DNA from 4 places in the Streptomyces sp. NPDC059224 genome. Region 1 is predicted to be linked to each of the others. Evidence: riboswitches for the same ligand, from Rfam matches in the RefSeq annotation. Region 1 holds a riboswitch; each other region holds the start of a gene.
What was found. Region 1 has a riboswitch for S-adenosylmethionine ahead of ACFXI4_RS11920 (aminotransferase class V-fold PLP-dependent enzyme). Riboswitches for the same ligand answer to the same signal wherever they lie in the genome.

Region 1 (3,639 bases):
ATCGTCCTCATCAAGACCAGCGTGGACCGGATCCCCGAGATCGCGGAACAGATCGCCGCGCTGGACAGCGTCAGCGAGGTCTTCTCCGTCACCGGTACGTACGACCTGATCGCCATGGTCCGGGTGCGCGAGCACGAGGACCTGGCCGAGGTGATCCCGGGCCGGATCAGCAAGATCCAGGGCGTGGAGGGCACGGACACGCACGTCGCGTTCCGCACGTACTCCCAGCACGACCTGGAGGCGGCGTTCGCGATCGGCCTGGACAGCTAGCGAAGGCCGCTCACTGGAGCGCCCCGTCGGGGGCGCGGGGAACTGCGCGGCCGGCCCCCACCGGCCCGCACCATGGCCTCCTGCGGGTGCGCCGCGGCTGGGCGGGCGGTTCTCCGCACCCCTGGGCCGGCCGCCCCTTGCGCCGGCCGGGATCAGACCGCCGGGACGCAGCGGCCACCCTCCGTGCGGTACGACCACTTCGCACCGTCGGTCACCAGTTCCCGGACCGCCGCCACGAAGCGCTCCACGTGCTCGTCCGGCGTTCCCGCCCCGAAGCTCACCCGGATGGCGTTCAGGGACTTCTCGCCCGGTGCCGCCTCCGGCGCCCCGCACTCGCCCTGGGTCTGCGGGTCGGAGCCCAGCAGGGTCCTGACCAGCGGGTGGGCGCAGAAGAGGCCGTCGCGGACGCCGATGCCGTACTCGGCGGAGAGGGCCGCGGCGAAGTGGGAGCTGTTCCAGCCCTCGACGACGAAGGAGAGCACGCCCACCCGCGGGGCGTCGTCGCCGAACAGGGAGAGCACACGGACCTCGGGGACCTCGGCGAGGCCCGCGCGGACCTTGGCGATCAGGTGCCGTTCGCGGGCGACCAGATTCTCGAAGCCCGCCTCGGTCAGCGCCTTGCAGGCCGCGGCGATCGAGTAGGCCCCGATGACGTTCGGGGAGCCCGCCTCGTGGCGCGCGGCGCTGTCGTGCCACTCCACGGCCACTCCCCCGTCCTCGCGCCGGGTGACCTTGCGGCTGGCGCCGCCGCCCGCGAGGTACGGCTCGGCCGCCCGCAGCCAGTCGGCACGGCCGGCCAGGACGCCGGAGCCGAAGGGGGCGTACAGCTTGTGGCCGGAGAAGGCGATCCAGTCGACGTCCAGCTCCCGGACGCTCACCGGGTGGTGCGGGGCCAGCTGGGCGGCGTCCAGGACGATCCGGGCGCCCTGCGCGTGTGCGACGGCGGCCAGCTCGCGCACCGGCCACAGCTCGCCGGTGACGTTGGAGGCGCCGGTGACGCAGACCAGGGCCGGGCCGCGGCCCCCGTCGGCGGCCTCCGGACGGGAGGCGAGAGCCTTCTCCAGGGTCTCGACGGCCTGGCGCGGGGTGCGCGGGGCGTCGAGGTAGCTGACCCGGGCGTCCTGCCAGGGCAGCAGGCTCGCGTGGTGCTCGGTCTCGAAGACGAAGACCTGGCAGCCGGCGGGGAGGGCGCGGGCCAGAAGGTTCAGGGAGTCCGTGGTCGAGCGGGTGAAGACCAGCTGGTCGTCGGGGCGGCAGCCGAGGAACTCGGCGACGGTCCGGCGGGCGTTCTCGAAGAGGTCCGTGGAGAGCTGGGAGAGGTAGCCGGCGCCGCGGTGGACGCTGCCGTAGTAGGGCGCGTACGCCGCCACGTCGTCCCAGACCCGCTGGAGCGCGGGAGCGCTGGCCGCGTAGTCGAGGGCGGCGTAGCCGACCTCGCCACCGGTGACGAGCGGGACGGTGACATCCCGCCCCAGAACGGGCAGAGGGGCACAGACCGACTGGGCGGAGACAGCGGTGGAGACGGACATGGCGAACTCCCGTGAGAGGAAAGAAGAAAGTGAAGAAGGGTGCGCGGAAGGGGGGCTCGACGCCCTAGCGCATTCGCTTGCTCACGGGAGACTCCCTCGATGACCAGGATCCCTGGATCGTGCTCATGAACAGAGCGTGAGGGATCCGCGCTTGCCGCAGACCTCGCTGCCTACGGCCTGGTCTTCACCCGGGGCACCCCGCCACGGACGGAGGGTTGCCGGACAGTCGGCCGGGGCCTCATGACTGTCACTCATGACCTGTGGGGAAACGTAGATGAGGTGATCGTCGGCGCGCAACCTGTGTCCGGATGACGGACGGGCCGGAGCGCCGGCGCCACCTTCTCCTTCCGCCGGGCGCCTACCGGTTGGTCGCCGCCGCCCAGCGCTCCAGCACCCGTTTGGCCGCGCCCGAGTCGATCGACTCCGCCGCCTCGTCCATGCCGGCGCGGATCTGCTCGGCGAGTGTCCCGGTGCCCGGGTCCAGGGCGACCAGTGCCGCCGCCGAGTTGAGCAGGACCGCGTCCCGCACCGGGCCCCGCTCGCCGTCGAGGAGCCTGCGCGCGACCTCCGCGTTGTACGACGGGTCGCCGCCGCGCAACGCCTCCACCGGGACCAGCTCGATGCCGACGTCCCTCGGGTCGAAGGTCTCCTCGGTGACCTTCCCGTCGCGGACGATCCAGACGTGGGACGTGGCGGTGGTGGTCAGTTCGTCGAGGCCGTCGTCGCCGCGGAAGACCAGGGAGGAGTTGCCGCGCTCGGCGAAGACGCCCGCGACGACCGGTGCCATGCGCGGGTCCGCGACACCGACCGCCTGGGACCGCACCTGCGCGGGGTTGGTCAGCGGGCCGAGGATGTTGAACACCGTGCGGATGCCCAGCTGGCCGCGGGCGGCGCCTGCGTGGCGCAGCGCCGGGTGGAACTTGACGGCGAAGCAGAAGGTGATGCCGGCCTCCTCGGCGACCTCGGCGACGCGTCGCGGGGTCAGGTCGAGGTTGACGCCGAGCTTCTCCAGCACGTCCGAGGCGCCGGACGCGGAGGACGCGGCCCGGTTGCCGTGCTTGACGACCTTCGCCCCGGTGCCGGCCACCACCAGCGCCGACATCGTCGAGATGTTCACCGTCTTGGCGCCGTCGCCGCCGGTGCCGACGATGTCGACCGTGCGGCCCGGCACCTCGATGACATTGGCGTGCGCGTACATCGTGCGGACCAGGCCGTTGATCTCGTCGACCGTCTCGCCCTTCGCCCGCAGGGCGACGACGAAGCCGGCGATCTGGGCGTCGGTCGCCTGGCCGCGCATGATCTGGTCCATCGCCCAGGCCGTCGCGTCCGCGCTCTGGTCCTGGCCGTACAGCAGCGCGTTCAGCACCCCGGGCCAGGAACGGCCCGCCGCGGTGTCGCCTCCAGCGGGGGTCACAGCGCTCATAAAGCCGCTCCTGATCGTCGTACGGGCAACAGAGGTCCGGTCCTCAGGGCTACCCTATCCAGCTCCGGGCACGGCGAAGGGCCCCCGTCCGTACCCCGGACGGGGGCCCTTCGGCCGTCGTGTGGCGACGCGGTCGATCAGTGGTGGCCGTGGCCGCTCGTGATCTCCTTGTACTCGTCGACGGTGGGCTTCGGGATCTGGTTGTCCTCGCCGTAGTAGGCGTTGCTCAGCTTGGCGCGGAGCTTCTCGGACCCCTTGATCTTGCGCTCGACACCGTTCTCGTCGACCCCCGCGCCGACCTGGGCCGGCTCGTACTGGTGGTGGGCCGTGAGGGTGTGCAGCTGCTCCTGGCTGAGCGGCTCGTGCACCTCGATGAACTCACCGTGCGGCAGCCGCTTGATGATGCCGGTCTCGCGA
Region 2 (3,639 bases), on a different contig from region 1:
GGATGGTCGCCGTGAGCCCGGTCCCCGCCACGGCGTCCAGCGTCTTCAGCCCATCACCCGTGTTGAGTACAACGACCGACTTCGCCGGATCGATCAGCCCGTTCTCGATGAGCTTCCTGGTGACTCCGACCGTCACACCGCCGGCGGTCTCCGCGAAGATTCCCTCGGTCCGCGCGAGCAGCTTGATCGCGTCGACGATCTCTTCGTCGGTGACGTCCTCCACCGCGCCGCCGGTGCGGCGCGCGATGTCGAGGACGTACGGACCGTCGGCGGGGTTGCCGATGGCGAGGGACTTGGCGATCGTGTTCGGCTTCTGCGGCCGGACCACGTCGTGGCCCGCCTTGTAGGCCACCGACACCGGCGAGCACCCCTCGGCCTGCGCGCCGAAGATCTTGTACGGCCTGTCCTCCACGAGCCCGAGCCCGATCAGCTCCTGCAGACCCTTGTCGATCTTCGTGAGCTGCGAGCCGGAGGCGATCGGAATGACCAGCTGGTCCGGGATCCGCCAGCCGAGCTGCTCGCAGATCTCGTACGCCAGGGTCTTGGACCCCTCCGCGTAGTACGGCCGCAGGTTGACGTTGACGAAGCCCCAGCCCTCGCCGGCCGAGTCGCCGATCAGTTCGGAGCAGAAACGGTTCACGTCGTCGTAGTTGCCCTCGATGCCGACGAGTTCGCCGCCGTAGACCGCGGCCATGACGATCTTGCCCTGCTCCAGGTCGTGCGGGATGAACACGCAGGAGCGGAAGCCGGCCCGGGCGGCGGCGGCACCGACCGCGCCGGCCAGGTTGCCGGTGGAGGAGCAGGAGAGCGTGGTGTAGCCGAAGGCGCGCGCGGCCTCGACGGCCTGGGCGACGACCCGGTCCTTGAAGGAGTGCGTCGGGTTGCCGGAGTCGTCCTTGACGTACAGGCCGCCGGTGACGCCCAGTTCCTTCGCCAGGTTGTCGGCCTGGACGAGCTTGGTCCAGCCCGGATTGATGTTCGGCTTGGTGGCCACGTCGGCGGGGACGGGCAGCAGCGGCGCGTAGCGCCAGATGTTGGCGGGACCCGCTTCGATCCGCTTCCGCAGTTCCTCGGTGTCGTAGGCCGAGAAGTCGTAGGCGATCTCGAGCGGGCCGAAACACTCCTCGCAGGCGAACACCGGGCCGAGCGGCACGCGGTGGCCGCATTCGCGGCAGCTCAGCGCAGCGGCGGGACCGAGGTCGACGGGCGCGGAACCAGAAGCGGCGGTGGAGTCGGTGGTGGGTGCAACAGTCTGCGCAGCCATGTGAGGCGAGGCCCTTTCTCCTCATCTTCCTCACGACGCATCTCGCCGTGAGACGGATTTGGCACCTTCCCTAGCCGGGAGCCCCGCGGGTGATCGACAGTGAGCGGCGATCCACGAGTAACCGACTGGAGGGTTGCCGGGGCTTCATCGGGCCGTATCCCTCTGCCCCTCTGGATGAGCGGTATGCAGTTGTCAACGTCGGGTGACCCCAGGACATGCGATGGTCACCGGCGTTGTTCAAGACTGTAACCGAAGGCCAGGACAGTTGAGAGAGCCGTCCGAACCGCGAGATGGATCACACCTCGCAGTGTGATCGTGACAGTGAGGAGCCGCTGACTGTGCTGGAAGAAGTCGAGCGCTGGCTGGCCACCCGCTCCTGGTCCGTGAACGACCGTCCGCTGCACCGGATACTCGCCGCCAAGCAGCGCAGCGGGCAGTCCGTCTCCGTCGTGCTGCCGGCGCTCAACGAGGAGGAGACCGTCGGCGACATCGTCGCGATCATCCGCCACGACCTGATGCGGCAGACGCCGCTCGTCGACGAGATCGTGGTCGTCGACTCCGGTTCCTCCGACCGGACGGCGGCGGTGGCCGCGGCGGCCGGCGCCCGGGTCGAGCACCGCGACACGATCCTGCCGCGCATCCCCGCCGTCCCCGGCAAGGGCGAGGTGCTCTGGCGCTCCCTCCTGGTCACCACCGGGGACATCGTCTGCTTCGTCGACGCCGACCTGCGCGAGTTCTCCTCCGACTTCGTCACCGGGATCGTCGGCCCGCTGCTGACCGACCCGGACGTGGACCTGGTCAAGGCGATGTACGACCGCCCGCTCGCCGGTTCGGCCGGGCAGGGCGGCCGGGTCACCGAGCTGATGGCCCGTCCGCTGCTGAACATGCACTGGCCGCAGCTGGCCGGATTCGTCCAGCCGCTCGGCGGCGAGTACGCGGCCCGCCGCTCGCTCCTCGAGCAGCTCCCCTTCCCGGTCGGCTACGGCGTGGAGCTCGGCATGCTGGTCGACGCCCTGCACCTGGTCGGCCTGGACGCCCTCGCCCAGGTCGACGTGGGGGTGCGCAAACACCGTCACCAGGACGGCCAGGCGCTCGGCCGGATGTCCGCCGCGATCTACCGCACCGCCCAGCTGCGGCTGGCCCGCGGCCACCTGATCCGGCCCGCCCTGACCCAGTTCGAACGGGGCGAGGACGGCTTCGAACCGCGCACCTACTCGGTGGACACCGAGGAACGGCCGCCGATGGCGGAGATCACCGAGTACGCGGAGCGCCGGGTGGCCTGACCGTGGCCTGACTTGACCGTACGGCCGTATACGGTGGCGCGTCGGGCGCAGCCGTACGTTTGAGCGTTTCCGAGCCGGGCTAGGTTGTGGCGTATGGCTTTCACCAGCGGTGCTGAGGTGCTGGTCGCGTCCAACCGCGGCCCGGTTTCGTACGAGGTGCGCCCCGACGACGCGGACGGCGCGCTGCACGCCAAGCGGGGCGGCGGCGGGCTGGTCTCGGGTCTGTCGGCGATCGGGCCGGACGCGAACGCGGTGTGGGTGTGCGCGGCACTGAGCGACGGTGACCGGGAGGCGGTACGGCGGGCCGAGGGCGGCCGGCTGCCGGCCGGGGACACCGGCGGGCAGCAGGTCCGGATGCTCGACATCGCGCCGGACGTGTTCTCGGACGCCTACAACGGCATCGCGAACTCGGTGCTCTGGTTCGTCCACCACATGCTGTACCAGACCCCGCTGGAGCCGGTCTTCGACGCGGAGTTCCGGCGGCAGTGGGCGTCCTACCAGGCCTACAACCAGGCGTTCGCGGAGGCGCTCGCGCAGGAGGCCGGCCAGGGTGCGGTGGTGGTCATCCAGGACTACCACCTGGCGCTGGCCCCGCGGATGCTGCGCCGGCTGCGGCCTGATCTGCGTATCGGCCATTTCTCCCACACCCCGTGGGCGCCGCCGGACTACTTCCGGCTGCTCCCCGACGACATCGCGGCGGAGCTGCTCAGCGGGATCCTGGGCGCCGATCACGCGGCGTTCCTGACCCGGCGGTGGGCGGACGCGTTCGTGGCCTGCTGTCACGCGGTCCTCGGCCCCGGAATCCCGGCCGCCGGGGAGACCCGGATCGGGGTGCACGGGCTGGGTGCCGACGCGGAGTTCCTGCGGAAGCGGTCGCACGAGCCGGACGTGGACGAGCGGATGCGGACGCTGCGTGAGGAGATCGGCGAGGACCGCAGGACGATCGTCCGGGTGGACCGCACCGAGCTGTCGAAGAACATCGTGCGGGGACTGCTGGCGTACCGGCAGCTGCTCGACGACCACCCCGAGTGGCGGGAGCGGGTGGTGCATGTCGCGTTCGCGTATCCGTCGCGGCAGGACCTCGCGGTGTAC
Region 3 (3,639 bases), on a different contig from region 1:
GTTGCCGCAGCCACCGCCGCGAGGTGTACGTCGCCACCACCGCGAGGCCGCCGCCGAGCACCACCGCCAGCAGCAGTGCCGCCCCCGTCAGCTGGAGCGTCCGCGGCAGCGCGTCGGCCAGGGTGGAGGTCACCGGGCGGCCGGTGGAGACCGCGTCGCCGAAGTCCCCGCGCACCGCCCGGCCCAGATACTCCGCGTACTGCGCCGGCACGGGCTTGTCGAACCCGTACTCGTGCCGCAGCCTGGCCAGCCGGGCCGGGTCGACCTGCCCGGAGTCCATGCCGGCCCCGGCCATGGCGGAGACCGGGTCACCGGGCAGGAAGTCCAGCACCAGGAACGACACCGTGTAGGCCGCCCACAGCACTCCGACCGCCTGCGTCAGCCGTTTGATCACATAGCGCCGCATCCGCTAGCCGATCCAGGTGTCGTGCAGCTGGACGCGGCTTCCGGAGTCGAACTCCAGGCCGTGCACCTTGTCGGAGACGCCCAGCTGGGTCTGGAGCTCCACCACCGGCACGTTGTACGCGTTCTGCACGATCAGTTTCTGCGCCTGCGACACCAGCTGCCCGCGCTTCGCCGGGTCCGTGGTCGCGGCCTGCGCGGACAGTGCCGTGTCCAGCGAACTGGCGGGCAGGTGGTAGAAGTTGCCCAGCCGGGAGGAGAAGGAGCCGCGCAGGATGTCGGGGTCGGCGCGGGTCACGTTGCCCCACACCACGTCGAAGTCACCCGACTGGAGCGTGGTGGCGAACTGTGTGACCGGGAGCTGTTTGAGCACCACGTCGATCCCGACGGCCTTGAGCTGCTGCTGGACCAGCTCCAGCGCCGGCTGGTTGGTGGCCGCGTTCGGGAACCAGGTGACGGTCAGACTCAGCCTCTTGCCGTCCTTGGTGCGTACGCCGTCGCCGCCGGCCTTCCAGCCAGCCGCGTCCAACAGCGACTTGGCCCTGGCCGTGTCGAAGGCGAGGCCGGTGGACAGGTCCGTGTAGTCGGGCGTGGTGTGCGCCAGGACGCTGGTCGCCGGCCGGGTGCCGGTCGGGAAGACGGTGTCGGCGATCTGCTTCCGGTCGACGGCGGCCAGGATCGCCCGGCGCACCTTCGTGTCCTTGAGCAGGGGCCGCGAGTTGTCGAGTCCCAGGCCGAACACCACACCGGGGTTGGCCCGGCTGCGGAGGACGACCCGGCCGCCCTTGAGCGCCGCCTCGTCGGCCTTGCCGACGCTGCTGATCACGTCCACCTGACCGGACTGGAGACTGCCGGCCCGCACCCCCGCCTCGGGCACGACCTTGTACACCAGCCTGTCCAGGTAGGCCTCGCCCTTCTTCGACCACAGCGCGGACCCCCAGTCGTACCCGGTCCGCCTGGCCAGGGTCACCGACTGGTTCTGCACGTACTGCTTCAGCACGAACGGTCCGGAGCCGATCACGCCGTCACTGCACTTCCGCTGGGGGGACCTCCGCACGCTCGCCGACGACTCGATGCCCAGCGAGTGGGTCGAAGTCGCCTGCAGGAACTGCGCGTTGGGCTGCTCGAAGGTCACCTTGACGGTGAGCGGGTCGACCACGGTGGTGCTCTTGACGCCGCTCAGATAGCCCTCGGCGAGGGTGCCCAGGGCGCCGAGGGCAGGTACCGCGTCGAAGTTGTCCTTGACCACCTGCGCGGTCAGCCTCGAGCCGTCGCTGAAGGTGACACCCGACCGCAGACGGAACGTGAACGTCGTCGCGTCGGCGCTGACGTCCCAGCTCTTGGCGAGCCATGGCACGATCTTGCCGGTCTTCGGGTCCTGGTCGGTCAGGGAGTCCACGATCTGGCGTACCGAGTAGATGGTGTCGTTGCTGCCGGCCTGCTGCGGATCCACGCAGCCGGCGTCGGATCCCACCGCGAAGGTCAGGGTGCCGCCGGACTTCGCCCGGCCGCTTCCGCCGCCCGAGCCGTCGTCGCCCGAACCGCAGGCGGTCAGCAGGACGCTGGTGGTCAGGAGCGCGGCCAGGGGCGCCCATCGGGAAGGTCTGAGAACCGCGAGTGCAGTCACGGAGGGGTTTCTCCTACTCGTGTCACCCCGCACGGGGTGCCGGGCTTCGGGGCGCGAGGCACGGCCGTGCAGGGACGTGCGGCCGGGCGGGATCGGCGCCGGCCGGGGGAGCGCTGTGCAGACGGGCGCGGAAGGAGGGCATGTCGGACGCCACCGGGACCGGTGGCGGAGGGAAGGGCGGCGCGAGAATGCCGTGGCCGGTGACGGAGGTCAGCCGGCGACAGGCAGGCCGGTCAGACCCGACAGAGGCAGCTGGTCGAGCGCTTCAGATCGATGTGGCGCCGGCGCGAGAGCCGGGAGTACGCCGTGGCGTCGGCGGGGGAGGCAGCCGGGTGATCGCTGTGTCGCATACCGGTCCCTCCTCGTCTCCGGCCCCGGTCGCGGAGCCACGCGCTTGCGGGAGTCGTCGATGACCCCGCCGGGCCTTCACCTGGAGCACCCCGCCGCGTGGGAGGGTTGCCGGTCAGCGAGCCAGGGCTTGACGCTGACACTCAATGCCGCCTGTGATCGTACGGAGCGGTTTTGTCGTACGTCAATGGCACCACCGGACGCCCTGGTCGAGAGGACGGGACCTCTCACATGCCGGGAAGAGAGGCGCCGCGCGCTGGAGGTGCCCGCCGGGACCTTCGCCGGCAGGCGGAACGGTGACGCGCCGGCTGGCTCAGACTGCGAACCCGTCCCGCTGTGGGAGCGTGCCAGGGGCGCCACGTCGCCGACGTCACCCTGTGAGCAAGCCGAAGGAGAGCCGGTCATGACCACATTCCCCACCGCGCGGGCCGTGCGGACCACCCCCGAGGGCCTCCTGTGGGAGCCGAGCGAGCGCTGGGTGCGCGGCCGCAAGGGCGAGGTCACGGTCGTCGACAGCCGCCACCCCGTCCTCGTCTGGGAGCCGGGGGTGCCCGTACCGCTGTACGCCTTCCCGCGCACGGAGGTCCGGCAGGATCTGCTCCGCCCCGCGAGGAACCCCCCGACGGGCACGCACACCGGGTCGCGGATCTTCTACGACCTGGACGCCGACGGCGAGCCGGTGGAGAACGCCGCCTGGACCTTCCCGGCCGCCGACCTGGCCGGTCACATCGCCTTCGAGTGGTCCAGCCGCGTCGGACGGGGGCTCGACCACTGGTACGAGGAGGAGGAAGAGATCTTCATCCATCCCCGTGACCCGCACAAGCGGGTGGACGCCATCCCCAGCAGCCGGCACCTGGTGGTCGAGATCGACGGCACGGTCGTCGCGGACACCCGCCGGCCGGTCCTGCTCTTCGAGACCGGCCTGCCCACGCGCTACTACGTCCCGCGTGAGGACGTGCGCCTCGACCTGCTCGAAGCCACCGACCACCACACCGGCTGCCCCTACAAGGGCACGGCCGCGTACTGGTCGTGGCGCGGTGCCGCCGACGTCCCGCCCCACCTGGTCTGGAGCTATCCGGACCCGCTCCCCGCGGTCGGCGCCGTCCAGGGGCTGCTCGCCTTCTACAACGAGGCCGTCGACATCACCCTCGACGGTGAACGGCTGGAGCGCCCCGTCACCCACTTCACCAGGACGCTGACGGAACCGCCGCGCCCCTGACGGCGGCCGCGCCTCCCGTCAGGGCTGTCCACCGCGCTCCACC
Region 4 (3,639 bases), on a different contig from region 1:
TCCGCCGTCGATGAAGACGATCCGGTCGGCGACCTCGCGGGCGAAGCCGATCTCGTGGGTGACGATCACGAGGGTGGTGCCGCCGGAGGCCAGATCCTTGATGACGGAGAGGACTTCGCCGACGAGTTCGGGGTCGAGCGCCGAGGTCGGTTCGTCGAAGAGGATGATCCCGGGGCGCAGCGCGAGGGCGCGGGCGATGGCGACGCGCTGCTGCTGGCCGCCCGACAGCTGGCGGGGATAGGCGCCGACGCGCTCGCCGAGGCCGACCCGTTCGAGGAGTTCCTTGGCCAGCTGCTGGGCCTGCGGCCTGGTCAGCTTCCCGGTGGCGACGGGAGCGGCCGCGACGTTGTCGAGGACCGTCAGGTGCGGGAACAGGTTGAAGTTCTGGAAGACGAAGCCGATCCGGCTGCGCTGGGCCAGGATGGCGCGTTCGCTCAGCTCCTTGAGACCGTCGCCGTGGCGCTTGACCCCGATCAGCTCGCCGCCGACGCTGACGTAGCCGGTCTCGGGCTTCTCCAGGTGGTTGACGACGCGCAGCAGCGTGGACTTGCCGGAGCCGGACGGACCGAGGACGACGGTGACCTCGCCGGGGCGGACGGTCAGGTCGATGCCGTCGAGGACGCGGTGGGCGCCGTACGACTTGTGGACGTCGTGGATCTCCAGGGCGGCCGGGGCGGTCTCCGGTGCCGTGTCCGGTGCGGTGGTCATACGGCGGCCTCCCGGCGTATCCGTTCCCGCAGGCCGGCCAGGCCGGTGCGGAGTCTGTGCAGGGGGGTCGGCGGCAGGGTGCGGGTGGCGCCGCGGGCGAAGTACCGCTCGACGTAGTACTGGACGACGGAGACGGCGCTGGTCAGGATCAGGTACCAGACGGTGGCGACGAGCAGCAGCGGCACGATGTCGCCGGGGTAGGTGCTGCCCATGGACTGCACCGAGCCGAAGAGGTCGAGCAGCGAGACGTAGAACACCAGGGACGTGCTCTTGATCAGGCCGATGAGCTGGTTGACGTAGTTCGGCACGATGGAGCGCAGGGCCTGCGGGAAGACGATCCGGGTGAACTGGTAGCCCTTGGGCAGGCCGAGGGCGGCGGCCGCCTCGTGCTGGCCCTGGTCTACGGAGAGGATGCCGCCGCGCACCACCTCGGCCGCGTAGGCGGCCTCGTTGAGGCTGAGGCCGATCACGGCGATGGCCATGTCGGTGGCGAGCTCGGACTCGTCGAAGGAGACGAAGGAAGGGCCGAAGGGAACGCCCAGGCTCAGCGTCTGGTAGAGGGCGGAGAAGTTGTAGAGGAAGATCAGCAGGACGATCAGCGGCACCGAGCGGAACAGCCAGGTGTAGGTCCAGCTCACCGCCCGCAGCACGGGGCTGCCGGAGAGCCGGGCCAGCGCCAGCACGACCCCGCCGAGCAGGCCCAGTACGGCGCTGAGCGCGGCGACTTCGAGGGTGACGACGAGCCCGTCGAGGACGGTGGGGCGCAGGAACCAGTAACGGAAGCGGTCCCACTGGTAGAAGGGGTTGGTGGCCAGTCCGTGGGCGAACTGCGCGACGAGTACCAGGGCGACGGCGGTGGCGAGCCATCGTCCGGGTCGGCGCAGTGGCCGAACCCGCTGATCCCGCGGAGGTTTTGACGGTGTGTCGGTGGATGGTGGCGCCTCGGCCACGGACAGGGCGCCTGGGGGTTCACTCATGACGGGCTCCGGCGGAGTCGGACACCCCGGATCACACGGCCGGGGCCGCGGCACCGCGCCGCGTCAGGACACGGCACGGGTACGCGGGGGCGCGCGGGACACGGGATGGGGCGGACGGCTTCGCACCGGGGCGGCCGGTGCTTCGTCGAGGACGCGGGGACGCGAGGCTGCGCGAGACCTGCTGCGGGTGAGGCGGAAAGGCCTGGTCAGATCCGACAGCGGGCGCGGCCCGGTGCGGTACACGCGCTACACAGGGCGCTGTTGACACGGAGCAGATCGACGGCGCGGTCGGCGACCAGCGGGCTCGGATACGGCTGTACGCAGCCCTGGGCGCGGCCTTCGGCCGACCTGGAAGCTGCGTACATGTCCCGTCACCTGTCGCTGTCGTGGCGGCCCCTGGGGGCCTCGCGCTTACCGAACGTCGTCATCCGGTCCGGTCGTCACCTGGGGCACCCCACCGCGATGCGAGGGTTGCCGGTCAGCAAGCCAGGGCTCGATGCTGACGCTCTTGACCGTTCTGTCCCGCAAGTAAGGCAGTTGCCCGAACGAATGTCAACGCCTGTCCGACTGGCGAAACAGCTCGGGCCCCTCTCACCTGCGCGGAGCGCCGGGAGCCTCCGCCGCGTGGCCGGCCCAGTCCAGGATCTGGACAGCCGCGCCGGCGGCTTCCAGGCCTTGGCAACGGCCGTGGTGGCGGCGGGCGATGCCGTCGAGGTCGAGGTGGGCGCCGAAGGCCGGGCGGGCGGCCAGCCGGCGGGCGTAGGCCCACAGGACCGGATGACCGGCGATGGCGTGCACGGCGGCGGCGTCCAGGTGGTTGCGGTGCACGGTGTCGAGTTGGACCAGGGTCACCCACAACTCGACGTCCGCGGCCGTGAGTCGTCCGCCGACGAGGAACTCGGAACCGGCCAGCCGGCGTTCCAGCCCGTCCAGGGCGGCGAGCAGCACCTCCAGCGCCTGCGGGTCTCCGCCCTCCCGGCCGGCATGCTGTGCCGCCTGCTCGATGTCGTCGGCGCACAGCCGCTCGGCCTCCTCGATCTCGGCCTCCGCACCGCAGGGGTACAGGCGGACGACGCCGTCGCCGAAGTGGCGGTCCAGGTCACGCAGGATGTCCCGGCTGTGGGTGGAGACGATCCGGCCGGACCAGTCGTCGCTGAGGACCGGCGCGAGGGCCGGTCCCGAGTAGCGGTGGGCGCTCGCCTCGTACAGCGGGCGCAGTGCCGTGTGACTGCCGTCGGGACAGTCCGGGACGGCGGGCAGGAAGGTGACCGGACAACAGTCGTCGAGGGCGAGGAGGCTGTGACCGACGGCGATGCGGAGGCCGTCGGGACAGGCGGTGGCGAGATGGAGCCGGTAGCGGCGCGGCACGGCGTAGTGCCCGCTGCGCGCGTCCCGGCCGATGCGACCGCGGAAGGCGGGGCCGGTGCGGACGTACGGGAGGGCGGCGAGCGGAGTGATGGACATGCGTCTCCCCGGGGGGTGCGGGCGCGCGGACGTCCGCGCGACGGAAGCGGTCGTCGGAGGGGGGTGCCCGGCGGGTACGGCCGGCGGCGGCGCTCGGCCGCAGGGCTGCTGCGGGCCGGCGGCGGGTGCTCAGCCGGTGCGGCTGATGGCGCTGCACACGCGCTGCAGGTCGATGTGCAGACGGGAGGTGAGCAGACGAGGGGTGAGCGACGGGACGGGGCAGGGCGTACGGCTCTCTCGGCGCTCTGCGCCGGTGAGCGTGCGCGGCCGGCCCATCTTTCCCTACCTCTTCACTAGGATTCCCACCTGGAGTGTCGATCGGCCTCCGCGTGCCGTCAAGGGGGCGTCCACGCCTGGGACACCGGCCCCGGCTTGCCCCGGGGCGACCGGGGCTGTCCGCTGGAGACGCAGGCCGAGTGACAGGAGCCGGATGCGATGAGCCAGCCCCCGGGTCCCGGGCCCGTGCCCGGCGCGGTGCCCGAGACCTTCG

Region 2: it holds a riboswitch for S-adenosylmethionine, as region 1 does, so the genes downstream of both, thrC (threonine synthase) here and ACFXI4_RS11920 (aminotransferase class V-fold PLP-dependent enzyme) in region 1, are expected to answer to the same signal.
Region 3: it holds a riboswitch for S-adenosylmethionine, as region 1 does, so the genes downstream of both, ACFXI4_RS25075 (putative leader peptide) here and ACFXI4_RS11920 (aminotransferase class V-fold PLP-dependent enzyme) in region 1, are expected to answer to the same signal.
Region 4: it holds a riboswitch for S-adenosylmethionine, as region 1 does, so the genes downstream of both, ACFXI4_RS33460 (amino acid ABC transporter permease) here and ACFXI4_RS11920 (aminotransferase class V-fold PLP-dependent enzyme) in region 1, are expected to answer to the same signal.

What each region holds. Positions count from the first base shown of each region.
Region 1 covers NZ_JBHZAN010000009.1:140,291-143,929, forward strand. The annotation lists gene ACFXI4_RS11915 (Lrp/AsnC family transcriptional regulator) at 1-270, shown strand, start outside; gene ACFXI4_RS11920 (aminotransferase class V-fold PLP-dependent enzyme) at 423-1,799, opposite strand; SAM riboswitch class IV at 1,942-2,058, opposite strand; gene trpD (anthranilate phosphoribosyltransferase) at 2,158-3,222, opposite strand; gene ACFXI4_RS11930 (cytochrome bc complex cytochrome b subunit) at 3,360-3,639, opposite strand, start outside.
Region 2 covers NZ_JBHZAN010000001.1:332,361-335,999, forward strand. The annotation lists gene thrC (threonine synthase) at 1-1,264, opposite strand, end outside; SAM riboswitch class I at 1,283-1,445, opposite strand; gene ACFXI4_RS01520 (glucosyl-3-phosphoglycerate synthase) at 1,603-2,547, shown strand; gene ACFXI4_RS01525 (trehalose-6-phosphate synthase) at 2,641-3,639, shown strand, end outside.
Region 3 covers NZ_JBHZAN010000022.1:165,077-168,715, forward strand. The annotation lists gene ACFXI4_RS25065 (ABC transporter permease) at 1-406, opposite strand, end outside; gene ACFXI4_RS25070 (ABC transporter substrate-binding protein) at 410-2,029, opposite strand; gene ACFXI4_RS25075 (putative leader peptide) at 2,263-2,379, opposite strand; SAM riboswitch class IV at 2,415-2,528, opposite strand; gene ACFXI4_RS25080 (DUF427 domain-containing protein) at 2,781-3,596, shown strand; gene ACFXI4_RS25085 (DUF1684 domain-containing protein) at 3,615-3,639, opposite strand, start outside.
Region 4 covers NZ_JBHZAN010000035.1:32,305-35,943, forward strand. The annotation lists gene ACFXI4_RS33455 (amino acid ABC transporter ATP-binding protein) at 1-708, opposite strand, end outside; gene ACFXI4_RS33460 (amino acid ABC transporter permease) at 705-1,685, opposite strand; SAM riboswitch class IV at 2,088-2,199, opposite strand; gene ACFXI4_RS33465 (glutathione S-transferase C-terminal domain-containing protein) at 2,277-3,149, opposite strand; gene ACFXI4_RS33470 (hypothetical protein) at 3,585-3,639, shown strand, end outside.